DNA from 2 places in the Alcaligenes faecalis genome. Region 2 is predicted to be linked to the other one. Evidence: riboswitches for the same ligand, from Rfam matches in the RefSeq annotation. Region 2 holds a riboswitch; the other holds the start of a gene.
What was found. Region 2 has a riboswitch for S-adenosylmethionine ahead of metX (homoserine O-succinyltransferase MetX). Riboswitches for the same ligand answer to the same signal wherever they lie in the genome.

Region 1: it holds a riboswitch for S-adenosylmethionine, as region 2 does, so the genes downstream of both, CPY64_RS10025 (hypothetical protein) here and metX (homoserine O-succinyltransferase MetX) in region 2, are expected to answer to the same signal.

The regions. Positions count from the first base shown of each region.
Region 1 is NZ_CP023667.1:2,120,014-2,128,867, reverse strand. Features, by position in the region: gene CPY64_RS10045 (NAD(P)/FAD-dependent oxidoreductase) at 1-1,016, shown strand, start outside; tRNA gene CPY64_RS10040 (tRNA-Leu) at 1,355-1,439, opposite strand; gene CPY64_RS10035 (PadR family transcriptional regulator) at 1,601-2,173, shown strand; gene CPY64_RS10030 (siderophore-interacting protein) at 2,176-2,976, shown strand; gene CPY64_RS10025 (hypothetical protein) at 2,973-3,317, opposite strand; SAM-I-IV-variant riboswitch at 3,435-3,528, opposite strand; tRNA gene CPY64_RS10020 (tRNA-Leu) at 3,681-3,765, shown strand; gene CPY64_RS10015 (four-carbon acid sugar kinase family protein) at 3,911-5,242, opposite strand; gene CPY64_RS10010 (ribulose-bisphosphate carboxylase large subunit family protein) at 5,256-6,530, opposite strand; gene CPY64_RS10005 (VOC family protein) at 6,543-7,082, opposite strand; gene CPY64_RS10000 (transporter substrate-binding domain-containing protein) at 7,208-8,008, opposite strand; gene CPY64_RS09995 (amino acid ABC transporter ATP-binding protein) at 8,055-8,783, opposite strand; gene CPY64_RS09990 (amino acid ABC transporter permease) at 8,807-8,854, opposite strand, start outside.
Region 2 is NZ_CP023667.1:142,105-150,958, forward strand. Features, by position in the region: gene CPY64_RS00645 (TonB-dependent receptor domain-containing protein) at 1-1,039, opposite strand, end outside; gene gshA (glutamate--cysteine ligase) at 1,233-2,816, opposite strand; gene CPY64_RS00655 (hypothetical protein) at 3,011-3,541, shown strand; gene CPY64_RS19230 (response regulator transcription factor) at 3,471-3,746, opposite strand; SAM riboswitch at 3,950-4,028, shown strand; gene metX (homoserine O-succinyltransferase MetX) at 4,018-5,262, shown strand; gene metW (methionine biosynthesis protein MetW) at 5,259-5,888, shown strand; gene CPY64_RS00675 (muropeptide transporter) at 5,906-7,135, shown strand; gene CPY64_RS00680 (trimeric intracellular cation channel family protein) at 7,144-7,761, shown strand; gene CPY64_RS00685 (LrgB family protein) at 7,782-8,516, opposite strand; gene CPY64_RS00690 (CidA/LrgA family protein) at 8,516-8,854, opposite strand, start outside.

The DNA.
Region 1 (8,854 bases), 2.0 Mb from region 2:
TGCAAGGTCAGGAAGTGACATTAGTGGCTCCCCAGGAGCCCCAACCCTCGTTTGGCGAAACCTTGTCTGAACGTGGAGTCGTGGTGTTGACTAGTCTGGGCTGGGCAAGCTGCTTGAATGAGACGGTGGCCTTACGTTCACAAGGGCGTTTTTCGGTATGGGGTGGCTCAGGATTGCGCACCGTGCAGGATGAGGACGGGCAGGGCTATCTGCTGGACAAGGCCCGTCTGGAGCAGGCGCTGTTTGAGCGCGTACAAAAAGAAGCGAAGGTCAGTATCCGTCAAACGCGCGTCCTGGGTCTGGAGCATCAGGCTGAGGGTGTGATTACCAGGCTGGCAGACGGTAGCAGCCTGGAGGCCGCTGCCTTGATCGATTGCACGGGTCGTGCCGCCCTGTCCGCCGGAGCGGCCGCCGAACGTCATCGTCTGGACAGGCTGGTTGCTGCCTGGCACATCTTTGACTTGCCCGAAGGGTCCGAGCCATTGGCCGCTTCGCTGGTGGAAGCCGTCGAATTGGGTTGGTGGTATTTGTCCCCCATGCCTGGCCATCGTTTGATGGTGGCCTTGTTCTCGGACTCGGATCTTTTGCCCGATGGCTTGAGTCGTGATGGTTCGGTATGGGCCGGTTTGCTGAGCTGTGCCGACGCGGCACGGGTGCGTATGGAAAGCCTGGGTCTGGATAGCCAGATGGCGGATCACACTCCTAAAGTCAGCGCTGCCGCCAGCTGTACGGTGTCTTACTTCGTGGAAGGCCGCATCTTGCGTGCCGGTGATGCAGGCGCGGCCATGGACCCTTTGGCTGCCAATGGTTTGGCAACGGCCTTGTGGAGCGGATCACAATCGGCACAAGCTGCTGTGGCCCTGACGCAAGGCAATCCGGAGCCGGCACGTGCTTATGAGAAAGACTATTTGCTGGGCTTGGTGCGTCATCTGAATTCGCAGCACGCTTTGTATGGCATGGAGCAACGCTACGCGGCGCAGCCTTTCTGGCAACGCCGTCATCGCGCATTGGAATGATGCCCAAGAGGGCGGGATAGCTGAATAGCTTGCTATAACACCGTCAGAGTTAAAAAAGAGCCGAAACAGCATGAGCCTTGTTTCGGCTTTTTTGTGGCTGGCAGTTATTCAGTACATCTGGAATTGATTCTGGGCGCTTCTGGCCGCATCCTGACAGAAGCTCTGCCTGTTGGCGGTTGATGTGCCCAGCAGAGGGATTAGGCGCATTGAGGTGATCCCCGCAGGATCTGCATGCCAATCATTTTCGCCTTCAAGCAAGGCCCTTAAACACTGTGTTTTCTGAAGACGAAAAACAAAAAGCCGATCATTGCAAAATGATCGGCTTTTTGAGGAATTTGTGGTGCCCAGGAGAGGACTCGAACCTCCACACCCGAAGGCACATGGACCTGAACCATGCGCGTCTACCAATTCCGCCACCTGGGCTTTGATTCAGGCTGCTGCCCGTCTCAAGCATTAAATTATAGGACGAAATTCCAAAGTAAAGCAAGCGTTTTTAGCTCGATAAATTTAATTCCAATTTCTAGTTGATTGGCATTCTCATTATCATTATAGTGTGTCGTGTGATATAGCATAAGAGTATGAACATGAAATTCAATACATTGGATGTCGAGCGCATGCTGCTGGATATGGGCCAGGGCCGAAAGTACTCCGCTCGGGCCATGCAGCTCATGCTGATGGTTCTGCTCAAAGAGGGCAGTACTCACGGTTACCAGTTGATTCGCCGCTTTGCGCAGCTTAGCCAGAACAGCTATGTGCCCAGCGCAGGCGCGGTGTATCCCGCCCTGGCGTATTGCGCCACGCAAGGCTGGGTGCTGATCGAAGAAGAAGGTCGTCGCAAGATGTATAGCCTGACCAAGGAAGGTCAAACGTATCTGGAAGAGCAAAAGGAAAAGTGCGATTACCTGATGCAATCCCTGACCTATCGCGGACGCAAGCTGGTTTGGATACGGCAAATGCTGGCCGAGCACAACAGCGACGAGGATTTGAAGGCCGCACAGGAGCAAACAGGCTGGTTGCCAGAATTTGTCCAGGTACGCCACAGCCTGAAGCAGGCCATGTTTGAACAATCAACAGCCAGTCTGGAACGACAGGCTGAGGTGGTGGCCGTTCTGGAAAAAGCCATCGCCGAAATACGGAACTTGCCCAAGGAGTCTTAAGAATGCAGTCCGAACAATTAACGCAGAAAGTTGCTCATACCTTGAAGTTGCGTTTGCTGACCGTTAAGAAGCGACGCGAACTGGGGCCTGATATGGTGCGCATCACCCTGGAAGGCTCGGATCTGGAAGGTTTTTATACCCCCGGCTTTGACGATCACGTCAAACTGATTTTCCCGGACCCGATCACCAAAGAACTGCGGCTGCCCCAAATGGGCGATCGTGGCATGGTCTTTGCCGCCGGACAGGAAAAGCCCCCCATCCGCGACTACACCCCTCGAGAGTTCCGTGAACAGGAACTTGAGATGGATATTGATTTTGTGGTCCACGGTGAAGGCCCGGCATGCCAGTGGGCCATGCACGCCAAAGAGGGCGACAAGCTGGGCGTGGCCGGTCCGCGCGGCTCCTTTCTGGTCAGCAAGGATCTGGATTGGCAAATCCTTATTGGCGATGAAACCGCTGTGCCGGCCATGGCGCGACGAGTGAAAGAACTGCCTTCCAATGTGAAGGTGCAGGTGTACGTGCTGGCACGCAATCTGCTGACCGTGGGGGCGATGGAAGCGCCGGATCACGTCACCGTGAACTGGATTCCTTCGCTGGCGGGTCTGAATGGCATTCTGGATGCACTGCGTGCCGCACCCGAGTTGAGCGGTACCGGCTATGTATGGGTTGCCGCAGAGTATTCCATTGCTCAAAGCCTGCGCGAGTACTGGGTGCAAGAACGCGGTCTGGATAAAGGCGCGATTCGGGCCAGCAGCTACTGGCGTCAAGGCGATCAGGGCGAGGATGCCCCACTTCTGGACTAAGCGGCTTTTTGCTGAGGGTAGGGCTGGGCGCGCAAGCGTCCGCCTACTTTCAGGACGGGCTGCAAATCCGTATCCAGCACAGTATCGGGATGAGCCAGACGGTGTTCGTCAATCAGGCGGGCAATGGCATCCATGTTCAGCAACAAGGTGCTGTCAATATCGTGCTGGAAGCGGGCCCAATAGCCACCGCGACAACTGGAACCCAGCCAGCGCGGCTCGTAATGCCCGACTGTATCCGCATGCGATTCGCACACAACGGCCAGCCGGGAACAACCGGGGCGCAGGACAATGCGGTAGCTGTGCTGTTCTAAAGTCAGGTGATAACAAAACGGTGCAGACATGAAACACTCCTGTTTAGCTCTTGGAAGGGAGTTCCGGGTGAGCAAGTTGGATTAAAAGACCCTTTGCCTGACGCCAGTCAGACATAAAAAAACCCGCTGGCAGCGGGTTCGTATCTTGATGATCCCATTGATTGCCAGATGGCCATATCTTGAATCCACCTTGTGCGGGTACACAGGTTGGCATGGGTTGCCCCAACTCTTGATATAGCAATAAGCATAAAAGCGTTTCTTATGAAGTGCAAGGGCCGTGCTTATTTCTGTTGGGTATGAGAAATACAGAAATAGTTTGCACTATTTAAAATTCGTGCTATAGTTATCTTCTGTCTTGCAGAGATGCGTTGAAAAACAAATCCAGCAGTCAGAGCCCAGGTGGCGGAATTGGTAGACGCGCATGGTTCAGGTCCATGTGCCTTCGGGTGTGGAGGTTCGAGTCCTCTCCTGGGCACCAACATTCCTCAAAAAGCCGATCATCGCAAGATGGTCGGCTTTTTGTTTTATGCGTTCGGAAAACAAGGGCTTTGAACCTTGTTTTAGGACGAGCAAAGTCGCTTATATAGGTCTGGCGGCGGCTGTATGCATAACCGTGATTCGCATCAGAAAGAGGTGCCTTTAATCACCCGATCAAAGAAATCCTCTGGGCCCATTTGTCCGCCTTTAAGCACCAGCTCCAGCCCATCAATCTCATCGTCCCCATGGCAGAGGCAGGCGGCAACGCCTGGGCTGACTAAACCCAGATAACTCAGGCCCCAAATACCCAATGCCTGGGTGCTCAAGCTGGATGTATCTCCGCCAGCAATGCAAAGACGAGACAACCGTTGCTCTAGTCGTAATTGTTTGACCAGATGATGTAAAAACTGCGCGCTATCTTCCGCGACTCGCTGTGCAGGCAGGGCGGTGCGGGTTCGGTCCTGATTGGCAGGCTTTGTTCGCAGCAAGGTATGGCGCCCTTTGCGCATATTGTCGATGACGATTGCGTGCAGCTCTGCCGCATAGCTTGGGCTGTGATGCAGTTCGTAGGGGTCAAGCTCAACGGTGTCTGCCTGTTGGCAATGGTCGACCTGTCGAGCGGTGACGGGCGATTGACTTCCCACCAACATCAACACAGGCTGCTTACTCCTTGGCAGCCCAGCAGCAACTTGGCCGGAAGTTTTGTGCCGTTGACTTAGGTAAGCCTGTGCCACGCTGCTGGAACCCACCGTTAATACTGTCCCATGTCGACTCAGTTCGTTCAACAGCTCACCGGCATATTCAATATCCTGCTCACATGCAATATCCAGTAGGGGATGGAGGTGCCCGTGATCTCTGGCTTGCTCTTGCCATTGCAGGCTTTGTTTGTCCGCTTTGTAGTCCGGTTTCCGATACTCGATCCATGGCAAAGAGGACACGTTTCTTAATCCCTGTGCTTGCAGATGAAGCTGTAAATCTGCTTCGTGCATGGGCGTGACGGGGTGTGATCCCATCGTAGGGTGTCGATCAATCCGGTAGACCTGCCCGTCTTGCCCGGCCTGGGCAAACAGGGTGGCAAAGACGCAGTACCGTCCCAGGTTTACTTGTCCGCCCAGCACAGGACTGACAGCGACCTGAGCCAGTGGGCGCAGGCATTCCAGAGCAAGGGCAATATTGCCGATTTCAGGGCTGCTGTCGAAGGTTGAGCAAATCTTGTAATGCAATAGCTTGGGCTGCAAGGAGGCCAGGAAAGGAGTGACCGCCTTCAAGGTGCTGCGGATGTGTTTGCAATCCAGTGAGCGTGTCGCCCCCGCCAGCCCTATGGCTTCCATACCGCGCAGCTTCTTCAAATGCTGGGGGCCGGGAGCTTGTAAAAGCAAAATGGCGGTGACGCCGCCCTGGCTTAGGGTTGCCAAGGTGTCACTGGCTCCGGTGAAGTCGTCGCCATACCAGACATATTCGGGGCGTAATACAGTCATCAGATCTTTCCGGTCAGGCCATTTTCGGGCCAAAAAACGCCAGGGCCTGGGCCAGCTCGTCGCATGTTTTGGCTTGTTCGTGCACGCTGATTCCTTGGTCTGCTGCTTGCCAGGCCTGTTGCAGACTGAGCACTCCTGCATGCGCTCCGGCCGGGTGAGCCAGAATGCCGCCACCTGCCATGAACAGCACATCGGTACTGTTTGCAGCCTGCCAAGTTGCTTCCACTGTTCCCGCCCATTGTCCGGAAGACACCACGGGAAGGACACGATCATCGTGCTGGTCGTCCAGACGATGCAGACAATGCCCAATGGCTTCCCGCACTTCCTGATCGGCTTGTGCAAATTTCCCCTGCAGTCCGTGTACGTGAATATGGTCTGCCCCGGCCAGACGCCACAGGGTTTGATAGGCACTGACCGAAATTCCCAGCAAGGGGTGGCGCGACAAGGCTCCGTAGCCATTGCGATGTGCATGCAAGGCCAGACCGGTGTGACGGCGCAGAGTTTGCAGCGCGGAATAGCCTACCCAGTTCTGGCTGACCATGACGCAACTGCCTCCTTCGCGCTCGACCAGATCTGCGTGGCGTTTCATGGCATCGGTTTCGTCCGTAATGTTGAAAGCAAACATCACATGCTTGCCGCTGCGCTCTTCATGAGCGCGTATCACTTCCATGACAGCAGGGATGCGCTCATGCAAAGGCGAGTGGGCCGGGTCGGCGCAGACCTCATCATCCTTGATGAAGTCCACCCCGGCATCGCACAAGGTTTGCACCAGTTGCACCACATCCTCAGTGCGCAACCCCACGCTGGGTTTGATGATGGTACCGACCATGGCGTTGCGTACTACACCAGTACGTGAGCGGGTTCCGGCAATACCGAATGTGGGCATGTCGAACTGGCGGCGGTATGAGGCCGGCAACTCCAGCGCCTCCAGCCGCAGGCCAGTTACTTCGCCCAGATCAAACAGATTGCCTGTGACGCAGGCCGCCAATGTAGGCAGGTTGGCACCGATATTGGCGATAGGGAACCGTATGTCGACCAAGGCTCGCTGATAGGGGCCAGAGGTGCCCCTTCGTTCCAGCAAGGCATTGGACAAGCTGGGCCGCACGACGCTTTCCAGGCTCTGCACGCGTTCTACTGTGGCTCGTGCACGTTTGCGCAGTTCTTCGGTTTCTCCTGCAACACGGGTAAATGTGCCGCAGGACTGTTCGCCAGCGATTACCTCGGCAACCTGCTCGGGCGGCAGGGGAGTTTCGATCAGGTAACGGGCCAGAAAAGTGTCAGTGCTCATGCTGTCTACGACCTATAGCGTGCTCAGATCAGGGAAGGGGCGTACCGGGTCCTGGCCGTTCCAGTTTTCGGAGGCGGCGCGGATCATGGAGAACATCTTGCCTTTGGGGCCCGCCACCTCGGATAGCTCAATGACGGCACCGGGATGAAACTCGGTATCGAAGTAGCAAAAACGCCCTCGCTCACCAACTTCTCCGCTCATGACGACGTTCAAGCCATGGTCCAGTGCGCGTTGCAGGTCGGCATCGTAGTTTTCTGTCCAGTAGGCCACGTGTTGCAGGCCCAGTTGACCTGCTTGCAGAAAGTCCCGGTACATCGAGGGCACATCGTTGCGGCATTGAATCAGTTCTACTTGCACAAAACCGGAATTGGCCAGGGCGACCGAGTTGTGCGGCTCGTAGGATTCGCCTCGGTACTGGTAATTCTTGATGCCGACTTTGGGGTTGTAGTACCAGGGGCCTACACCCAGTTGGCGACTCCAGTAGTCCATGGCGGCTTCGATATCCCGCACCACATAGCCAAGCTGGCGGATTTCACCAAATAAGGTACTCATACGCAATTCCTGAAGGGGTAAATCAGCTGAGCGAAGGCGCAGCCTGTCCCGCGGCAGGCACGGGGCGCTGCCGTCGGAGGGTTATCAATAGGGAGAGAGGCCGGGCTTGTTTGCCCGGCTAAGCGTTACTGGCCAGCGCCCTGGACGATTTCGTCAGGAATAGGCACACCGGCATATTTCAGGTGGATCTCATTGAGCTTGCCGTTTTGCAGATTGGTCTTGATCCATTCATCCACCCAGCCTTTCAGTTCAGGCTCGTTCTGGCGCATGGCAATGCCCAGCTTGTAGGACTCGATCACGAACTTGACCTCGAAGGGGCGCGAGGGATTGCGGTCGGCAATGGCTTTGATAATGGGTGGCGTGATTGCCACAATGTCGGTCTGACCGCTGGCAGCGGCGGTAATCGAGGCAGCTTCATCATCAAAGCGCACCAGATTGGCTTGTGGTGCCCGCTCACTGATGAGCTTGTCCTGGGGGCCGCCACGGGTCACGGCGACACGCTTGCCCACCAGATCCTCCATGCCTTTGATATTTATATCTTTGGAAGCCCCAACGGCCGCCTGAATGGCACCGTAGGGAATGGAAAAGTCAACTGCCTTGGCGCGTTCGGGCGTAATCGACAGTGAAGAGATAATCAAATCGGCCTTGTTGGACAGCAGATTGGGAATGCGGGCGGAGTTGGTGGTCTGCACGATTTCCAGCTCGACGCCCAGATCCTGGGCCAGCAAGCGGGCGGCTTCTACATCCGAGCCTACCGCCTGCATTTTGTCGTCGATATAGCCATAAAAGGGGGCGCCCAGGTCGATACCGACGCGGATTTTTTTAGCGGCCTTGATGTCGTCCAGCGCATTGGCGCTGGCAGCGGCGGACAAGCCGGTCAGGCCCAGGGCCAGAATGGTGGCACGCAGTAGGGTCGAGAGTGTCATGGTGCAGTCTCCGTCAGGATATTGTTGTGGTGCTAGGGAAGAATCTTTACAGACCGTGAGCCAGAAAGGCTTGCAGCTCCGGGGTTTGAGGATTGCGCAGCATGTCGCCGGGGCCGGTCTCCCAGACGCGCCCCTGATGCATGAAAATCACCACATCGGCCACGCGGGCAGCAAACTCCATTTCGTGGGTGACCAGAACCATGGTCATGCCATCGGCCGCCAGGCTTTCAATGACGCGTAAAACCTCGCCGGTCAGTTGCGGGTCCAGCGCTGAGGTCACCTCGTCAAACAACATGACTTTGGGTTCCATGGCCAAGGAACGGGCGATGGCAACGCGTTGTTGCTGACCACCTGATAACTGTTCCGGATAGGCCTGGGCCTTGTCGGACAGCCCCACTTGCTCCAGGGTTCGGCGGCAGATGGCACGAGCCTCTTCGCGGCTGCGCCCACGCACGACTTGCGGAGCCAGCATGATGTTGCGTTCTACGGTTAAATGCGGGAACAGGTTATAGCTCTGGAACACGATGCCCACATCGGTCCGCAGCGAGCGCAGGCACACATCCGGGTCGTGGACCTGATGGCCGCAGACTTCGATCTGACCACGATCAATGATTTCCAGCCGGTCTATGCAGCGCAGGGCTGTACTTTTTCCTGACCCGCTGCGTCCGATAATGGCCGTGACCTGACCTTTGGGGATGGCAAAGGACACACCGTTCAGGACGGCATTGCTGCCAAAACTTTTGTAGACGTCTTTGAGTTCAACAACGATAGACATAAAAACTCCTTGGCGATCCGAACTTATTTCTGCACCGGACGATGGGCAAAATGCAGGCGCATCTCCAGGCG
Region 2 (8,854 bases):
GGGTGCCAGCAATATCGCCATCTTTTTCTACGTGCTGGTAGTTGGTCGCACCCGCACGCAGGCGAGCGCGCTGGAAACCGGGCAAGGGATCGCGCAGTTCGCCTCGTATATCGAAACGTTGGGTACGCAGATGAGCGGTGGCGGAGTGCTCGTGCTCATGACCGTGATCGTGGCTGTGCCCATGATCGTGGTCATGGTCGTGACTGTGGCCGCCGCAATGCAGGGTGGCGCCGTGCGGGTGGCAGTCCTCGTATTCGTGGCTGTGACCGGGCAGACCATAGCTGCCTTCACGATACGAGTAGGCGGCACCAATGTAGCCACGGTCGCCAATAAAGGACAGGCCGATGCTGCCCGTGTCTGTGCTGGAGTCCGAGTCCTTGACGCGGCTGTCGGTCCAGTTCGGGACACGATAGTCACGGCTGCGGTGGGAGGCACCTTCTACGTGCAAGGCGATATTGCCTTCACCCGCCGTCATTTCCACCGCGCCGATCCTGCCGCGATCAGCCGTGGAGCCTTGGGCGCGTACCGAGCCTTCAAACCCCTTTTCGGGGATGGCGGTTGGGATCTTGCGATCCAGTACGTTGACCACGCCACCAATGGCGCCGCCACCATACAGCAGGGCCGATGGGCCGCGCAGCACTTCAATGCGATCAGCTTGCCAGGTGTCGACCGTGATGGTGTGGTCGGGCGAGATGGCCGATGCGTCCATGACCTCTGCGCCATCGCTCAGGACTTTAACGCGGGGTGCGGTTTGGCCGCGGATGACGGGGCGGCTGGCACCGCTACCAAAGCTGTCTACATGGATGCCGACTTCACCGTCCAGCAACTCACCCAAGGTGCTGCTGCGGCGCAAATCCAGTTTGGGGCCTTGCAGGACCGTGCTGGCCGTGGCCAGCTCGGTTTGTTGCAAGGCCAGGGGGCTGGCGGAGATTCGGATAGGGGCCAGTTCAGGGACAGGTTCTTCAATTTCATTGGCTTGGGCAGAGGCGCACAAAAGCAGAGCCAGGGCGAGTGGCAGGGGACGGGGTTGGAAACGCATCTCATCTTCCGGTTTGTTAATTTTCGAGATGTTATAACATAACAATTATTTTTTGAAATAGTCGGAAAGCCATTTCAAGAAAAGGGGAAAAGCAGAGCTTGCTTTTGTGCTGTTCGAAGGAGCTCGGAGGTCGCGTGGGTGTGCAGGCAGCAAAAAAAAGCCGCTCTTGAGAGCGGCTTTTTAGTGGAGTCGTTTAGCTGTTTTCCACTTCAGGTGGAATCAGGTTGCGCTCGTAGCGCTGTACGTAGTCTTCAAAGGACTCCTGATCCTGGGCCTCGATATCAATTTGGGCTTGCAGAGAATCTTTGGCCTGTTGTTCGAAAGCAGCTTGCTTGTCGGCAGGCAAAGGGTGGGCCAACAAGGTTTCATGATGTTCGCGGCTGCGTTGCAAGGCGTAGTCGTGAAAGCTCAAACCCGTGTCGCGCAAGCGGCTCAGCAGCTGGGCTGACGGCGTCAGCTCGGGGTTCTCCAGCTTGCGGATTTGGGCTTGCACGGCTTCGGTGTGACCTTGGGTATTCAGGGCCTGATCCAGCATGTGTGCGTAAGGCAGCAGAGATTCCAGGATCTCGTGGCCCCAGTCCTGCAGCTTGACGCTTTGTTTTTGCTGATTGGTCAGCATCAGGCCGGGGCGGCGGCCTTCGCGCACAACGGTTGCAAAGTTGTTCTTGCTGTCCTGGCAGTAGCCACCGTCCGGGAAGAAGGGGCTGTCTTGTATGGTACAGAACAGCAGGAACGTATCCAGGAAGCGGCAGGTTTGCTCGGAGATACCGGTGGGCGACTCAGGGTCGATATCCAGGCAGCGTACTTCGATATATTCCACACCGCGCTGAGCCAGGGCGGTAGCCGGGCGTTCGCTACGCTGCGTCGTGCGCTTGGGACGAATGCTGGAGTAGTACTCGTTTTCAATCTGCAGAATATGGGTGTTGAGCTGAATCCACTCGCCATCGCGGTGGGTACCCAGCTTTTCGTAGTCCGGCCAAGAGGTCACGGCAGCGTGATACATGCGCATCACAAAGGTGTCCAGGTCGTTGTAGCAAAGCTGAAGCTCGGCCTGGGCTTCCTTGTTGTGATAGCCCAGATCGCTCATGCGCAGACTGGTCGCCCAGGGCATGGTCAGCGTGTCCTCGTCGATCTTGTCCAGATTGTTGTTGCGACCTTGCAGGAAGTTCGCATCCAGCACGGGCGAGGCACCAAACAGGTACATCAGCAGCCAGGAGTAGCGCGTGAAGTTGCGGATCAGCGCCAGATACCCGTTGGAGCGCTGGTCTTGCAGATTGTCGCCACAGACATTCAACAAGGGCCAGATGCCATCCGGCAGGGAAAAGTTGTAGTGCACGCCGGCGATACATTGCATGGGTTTGCCATAGCGCTCGGCCAGGCCACGGCGGTACACATGCTTGAGCATGCCGGTGTTGGACTTGCCGTACCAGGCAATGGCAATGTCCTTTTCGGCGGGCAGGAGCGCGGGCATGGACTGGTTCCAGATAATTTCCTGGTCCAGCTTGCTGGCTACAAAGGTATGGATGTCGCTTAACTCCTGCAACACGTCCTCGACCCGGGCTCGTGGCTCGGTAATCAGCTCCAGCAGGGCTTCGGCGTAGTCGGTGGTGATGTGGCCGTTGGTCAGGGCCGACCCGATAGCTTGCGGGTGGGGAGTGTTTGCCAATTGGCCCAGCGCATCGACGCGCAGTCCTTCTTTTTCGATGCCACGCAAGATCCCTTTCAAAATCTCGGGATTCTGTTGCAGGGCAAGGCGGCGTTCGTGGCTGGTGTTCATGGTGGTGTTTCCCACTTTCGAAATCGGGTGCAAGATACGGGACTGTTCAAAGGGGCCTGGCCCCGTCTATAAATAGTAGTCCGACCACACTTGCTTTGTTAAGTTGCGCCAAAAGGCGTATCGGGCAGGGCGAGTATAAGGCGGCTGTTCAGCCAGCCGATGAAAAGCATGAAACGGGATATGGGATTAGCACCATGATGATCAGGCGCATTATCGCGATACTGGTGGCCTTCTTGACCTTGGCTGCCTGCAGTCCGGAGTTTAACTGGCGCAAGGTCCAGCTTGAGCAAACCGGCTTGTCGGCCATGTTGCCTGGCAAGCCCACCACCAGCCACCGAATGTTGGATTTCGAGCAGCATCAACTGGATTTTTACCTGACTACTGCCACGGCCGGCGGGCAAAGCTATACCGTGGGCCACGTGATTTTGCCCACGGAACTGCAACAGGACGAGGCTGCCCGCCAACGGCTGTATGAAGCGCTGCATGAGTCCCTGCGCGGGAAATTCATACCGGATGGACAGGTCAGCGAGCAAAGCCAGATACAACTTCCTCCACCAGGCCAGGTCTTTTTCATGACGCGTGATGTGGGCGGCGTGGCCTTGCGCCTGGAGGCCATGATACGCATGGAGCCGGGCTGGCTGGTGCAGGGCTTTGTTATGACGGATTCCGGGAAGGCCCCGGACGCGGCTCAGGCGAAGGTTTTCTTTGACGGCTTAGCTCGCTAGCCGGATCGCCACTGATCAGGTGCTGTTGCAGGGCCAGGGTAATGGCAGCTTGGCGGCTATAGACTCCAAGCTTGGCGTAGGCGTTCTGGAAGTGAAAGTTGATCGTGCGTTCAGTAATGCCCAGGATGATGCTGATTTCCCAGCTGGTCTTGCCATGGGCAGCCCAGTTCAGGCAGGACTGCTCGCGTGAAGTTAGATGCGTCACGGTAAAGCCATTCCTCATGCATTCGTGGTAGACGTCGGGCCAATGTACTCAAATTTAGCTTAGCTGGCAGACAGATGTGCACGAAAATAATGATGTAAATCAAAGCATTGTATTTTTTCTGACGTTACCTTTGCCCAGAGTTCTGAATCGATCCCGGCTGGTCGATTTGGACGCCGCGCCGCAGCGATGCTAGAATTTTGTCTTATACGTTTTGCGCCGATTTGCCTGATCCGCTTGCGGGCGCTCCATAAATCCAGCTAAAGAGGTCCTGATGGCCACTGATTCCGTCCCTAGCGCCGACGCTGGCGCCCTTAGCCCATCCTGCGGTTTGATCCCCGAAGGTTCCGTGGGCCCTGTACAAGCCGAACTCATCGCCTTTGACGAACCCCTGCATCTGCGCAGCGGGCAAGTGCTGCCCAGCTACGAGCTGGCAGTCGAAACCTACGGCACCCTTAACGAAGAACGCAGCAATGCGGTATTGGTGTGCCATGCGCTCAATGCCTCGCACCACGTTGCCGGTTATTACGACGACGATCCCAAAAGCACTGGCTGGTGGGACAATATGGTCGGCCCCGGCAAAGCGGTGGATACCGATCGCTTCTTTGTTATTGGCGTCAACAATATCGGCTCCTGCTTTGGCTCTACCGGCCCGTCCAGCATCAATCCCGCCACTGGCAAACCCTGGGGTTCCGAGTTTCCCGTTCTGACGGTAGAAGACTGGGTGCGTGCCCAGGCCCGTCTGGCTGATTACTTTGGTATCCGCAAGTTTGCGGCCGTCATGGGCGGTTCCTTGGGGGGCATGCAGGCCCTGAGCTGGGCCATCAGCTGCCCGGAGCGCGTGGAAAACTGCGTGGTCATTGCCAGTACCCCGCGTCTGTCGGCCCAGAACATTGCTTTCAACGAAGTGGCCCGCAGCGCCATTTTGTCCGACCCGCAGTTTCACGGTGGTAATTATTACGAGCACGGCGTGGTCCCCAAGGCTGGCCTGGGCGTGGCTCGCATGGTGGGCCATATCACCTACCTGTCCGATACTGTCATGGCGGAAAAGTTTGGCCGCAATCAGCGCGCCCCAGCCCAAGGCGGTGAGTACCACTACAACTACGGGGTGGAATTCGAGGTCGAATCCTATTTGCGTTATCAAGGCGAGAAGTTCTCGCGTTATTTTGACGCCAATACCTACCTGATCATCACCCGTGCGCTGGATTACTTTGATCCTTCGCGTCAGTACCAGGGGGATCTGGTCAAGGCGCTGGAAAAGGTGCAGGCCAAATTCCTGTTGGTGTCCTTCACGACAGACTGGCGTTTCTCGCCCGAGCGTTCGCGCGAAATCGTGCAGGCCTTGCTGCGCAACCAGCGTCAGGTAACCTATGCCGAAATCGATGCGCCGCACGGGCACGACGCTTTCTTGCTGGAAGACCCTCGTTACCATGCCGTTGTGCAGGGATACTATGACCAGATCGCCACTAATTTGGGCTTGCCTGCGCGCACGCGTACTACAGGGGTGCTGGCAGAATGACTAAGCTGCAAACACAGGTGGATGACGCCATGTTAAGACCGGATTTGCTGCGCATTGCGCAGTGGATTGAGCCAGGTTCGCGTGTGCTGGATCTGGGCTGTAACGATGGCACCTTGCTGGCGCACCTGCGTGATACACGCCGGGTTGTCGGCACGGGTGTGGAGCTGAATGATCAGTTCGTGATCGCTTCGGTGCGCCGTGGCGTCAATGTCATTCAACAGGACTTGGAAAAAGGCCTGGCGCTGTTCAGCGACCAGCAATTTGATACCGTCGTCCTGTCCAAAACCCTGCAGTCCATGCACCATACCGAGCACATCCTGCGCGAGATGGCGCGAGTGGCGCGGTATGGTATCGTCTCGTTTCCTAACTTCGGTTATTGGCCACATGGCTGGAGCATCTTGCGCGGACGCATGCCGGTCACGGGCGAAATGCCTTATCAGTGGTACAACACGCCCAACATCCATTTGTGCACCATGAAAGACTTTCAGGATCTGGCCCAGGCGGTGGGCGTACGTATTCTTGATCGTGCGGCATTCAATGGTCGCGACACGGTGCGCTTTTTGCCGGGCTGGCGCAGTACCTTGGCCATGTATCGTTTCGAGTCTCCCCATTTTCTTGCTGCTTAGCGCTAATAAGGCCTGACGTGTCACGTGTCTATACCAGTCCCCGAGTCTTGCCTTTGCTGATTCTGGGGTTCGCCAGCGGCCTGCCTCTGGCCCTGGTTTCAGGCACTTTGCAGGCCTGGGCAACCGTTGAAAATGTTTCGCTGACCGAGATCGGTTTCCTGACCCTGGTTGGCTCGGCTTATACGCTGAAATTTCTGTGGGCCCCCCTGATTGATCGCTATGCGCCGCCTTTTATGGGGCGTAGACGCGGCTGGATACTGGTCACCCAATTGCTGCTGGCCGCCTCGATTGCGGCCATGGGTCTGTTTTCTCCTTCCGTGAATTTGACTGCGCTGGCCTTGCTGGCCGTGTGGGTAGCCTTTTTGTCGGCCACGCAGGACATTGCCTTTGATGCGTATTGCACTGATGTGCTGCAAGCGCAGGAACGGGCGGCAGGGGCGGCGGTCAAGGTCATGGGTTATCGCATTGCCATGATTGTGTCTGGTGGTTTGGCCCTGATTCTGGCCGACCGCTGGCTGGGCTGGTCCAACACCTATTTCCTGATGGGTGGCTTCATGGCGCTGTGCGCACTGGTGACCTTGATTTCACCGGACCCACAGGAGCAAAGCCGCCCACCGCGCAGCTTGTCTGAGGCGGTGGTAGCGCCGTTGGCAGATTTTTTCTCGCGCCCCGGTGCCTGGAGTATTCTGGCGCTGATCGTGCTCTACAAGCTGGGCGATGCCTTTGCGGGAGCCTTGTCCACCACCTTTCTGATTCGGGCTGCCGGTTTTACCTTGTCCGAGGTCGGCACGATCAACAAGGTGTTCGGCCTGGCCGCCACCGTAGTTGGAGCCTTGATGGGCGGGGCGATCATGGCTCGCCTGGGTTTGTATCGTGCCTTGATGATTTTTGGTGTTTTGCAGGCCGTCTCCAACCTGGGTTACTGGCTGATTGCGATTGAAACTTCGCCATCCATGTGGCTGATGGGCAGTGTGGTCGGTCTGGAAAACCTGTGTGGTGGCTTGGGTACAGCGGCTTTTGTCGCTTTGTTGATGGCCTTGTGCAATCGAACTTATTCCGCCACTCAATTTGCGTTGCTGTCGGCCTTGTCGGCAGTGGGACGCACCTATCTGGCCGGGCCCTTGACGCCTGTGCTGGTCGAATCCCTGGGCTGGCCGGGCTTTTTTATTTGTACCGTCTTTATTGCTGTGCCTGGCTTGCTGATGCTGCGTTGTTATCGGGGCCTTATTCAACAGCTTGATGCTTGAAAAATATCATGCTCTTACTTGTTCTCTACATTATTGCCATCACCGCAGAAGCCATGACTGCGGCGCTGGCCGCTGGCCGTCGCGATATGGACTGGGTGGGCGTCTGTACCATCGCCTGCGTCACTGCCCTGGGCGGCGGCTCGGTGCGGGACGTGCTCCTGGGGCATTACCCGCTGACCTGGGTGCAGCATCCTGAATACCTGTGGATCACGGCGGGTGCGGCCATTCTGACGGCTTTGATCGCCCCTATCATGCGGCGCTTGCACAGTCTGTTCCTGCTGCTCGATGCCATGGGGCTGGTGGTCTTTACTGTGATTGGCTGTCAGATTGCGCTGGAGATGAAGTTGCCCATTACAGTGGTGCTGCTCAGCGGCATGATTACCGGCTGTGCCGGTGGCGTCTTGCGCGACATCTTGTGTAATGACATCCCCTTGCTGCTGCGCAAGGAGATGTATGCCAGCGTTTCCATGCTGACCGGTGCTTTGTATCTGGGTGCCCAGCACCTGGATTGGCACCCGTATGTAACCCTGCTGGGCCCCATGATTATCGGCTTGAGTTTCCGTATGCTGGCTCTGCACCGCAATTGGCAGATGCCCCGCTTCGTCTATCGTGACGAGTGGCGCTAGAGCCAGCCTGTCCTGCCTTGTCAGGCCACGCCTAACCAGCGCAGCACAATCGGAACAAAGGGCACCAGCACTGCGGTCATGATCCCGTTCAGGCTCAGGCCTATGGCGGAGAAGGCTCCAATCGTTTCATGAACCTGCAAGGCACGGGCGGTGCCAATGGCGTGCGCCGTTACTCCCACCGCAAAGCCCCGCGCTTCGGGGCGATCAATACGCAGCAAGTTCAGCAGAGGGCGCGCCATGATGGTGCCCGCAATCCCGGTAATGGCAACCGCCACCGCGGCCAGGGAAGGCTGCCCGTTAAATTGCTCTGCCAAAGCCATGGCAATCGGCATGGTAGCCGAGCGTGGCGCGACCGACATGATGGTTTCAGCCGAGCCACCCAAGGCCCAGGCAATCAGCACCGTACTGAAAATAGCGGTAACCGAGCCAATCAGCAAGGCAATGGTCAGCGGCTTCCAGATCTTGCGCAACTGACGCAGCTGGCTATAGAGCGGCACCGCCAGGGCAACCGTGGCCGGTCCAATCAGAAAGTGAATGAACTTGGCCCCTTCAAAATAGACGGGGTACGGTGTGCGGGTCAGCAAGAGCAGGGACACAATCACAATGACCGAGACCAGAATCGGCAGCAAAAAGGGGCTGCTGCCCGACTTGCGATACATCCAGACCGAACCTGCGTAGACCGAGCAGGTCAGGGTCAGCCACAGCAGGGGGGAACTGGCCAGAAAGACCCAGATTTGAAAAAGTCCGTCCGTCATTATTCTTCTTCCTGGCGGTTTTTAAGCAGACGATTGAGCACCAGGGCGGTGACCACCATGGTAATGACGGTGCCGCCCAAGGTGGCAATCAGAAAGGGCTGCCATTCATCGGCCACCCGATCAAAATACAACATCACGCCGGTGACAGCGGGGATGAACAGCAGCATCAGGTTTTGCAGCATGACACTGGCCGTGCTCTCCAAAGAGCTGGGCACGCCGCCGCGAATCAGCAAGGCAGCAGTCAGAAGCAGCATGCCTGCCAAAGGGCCTGGCAGTGGCAAGGACAGAGTCTGCACCAGAATTTCGCCTAGTAACTGAAAGGCGAAAAGGGCAGTAAT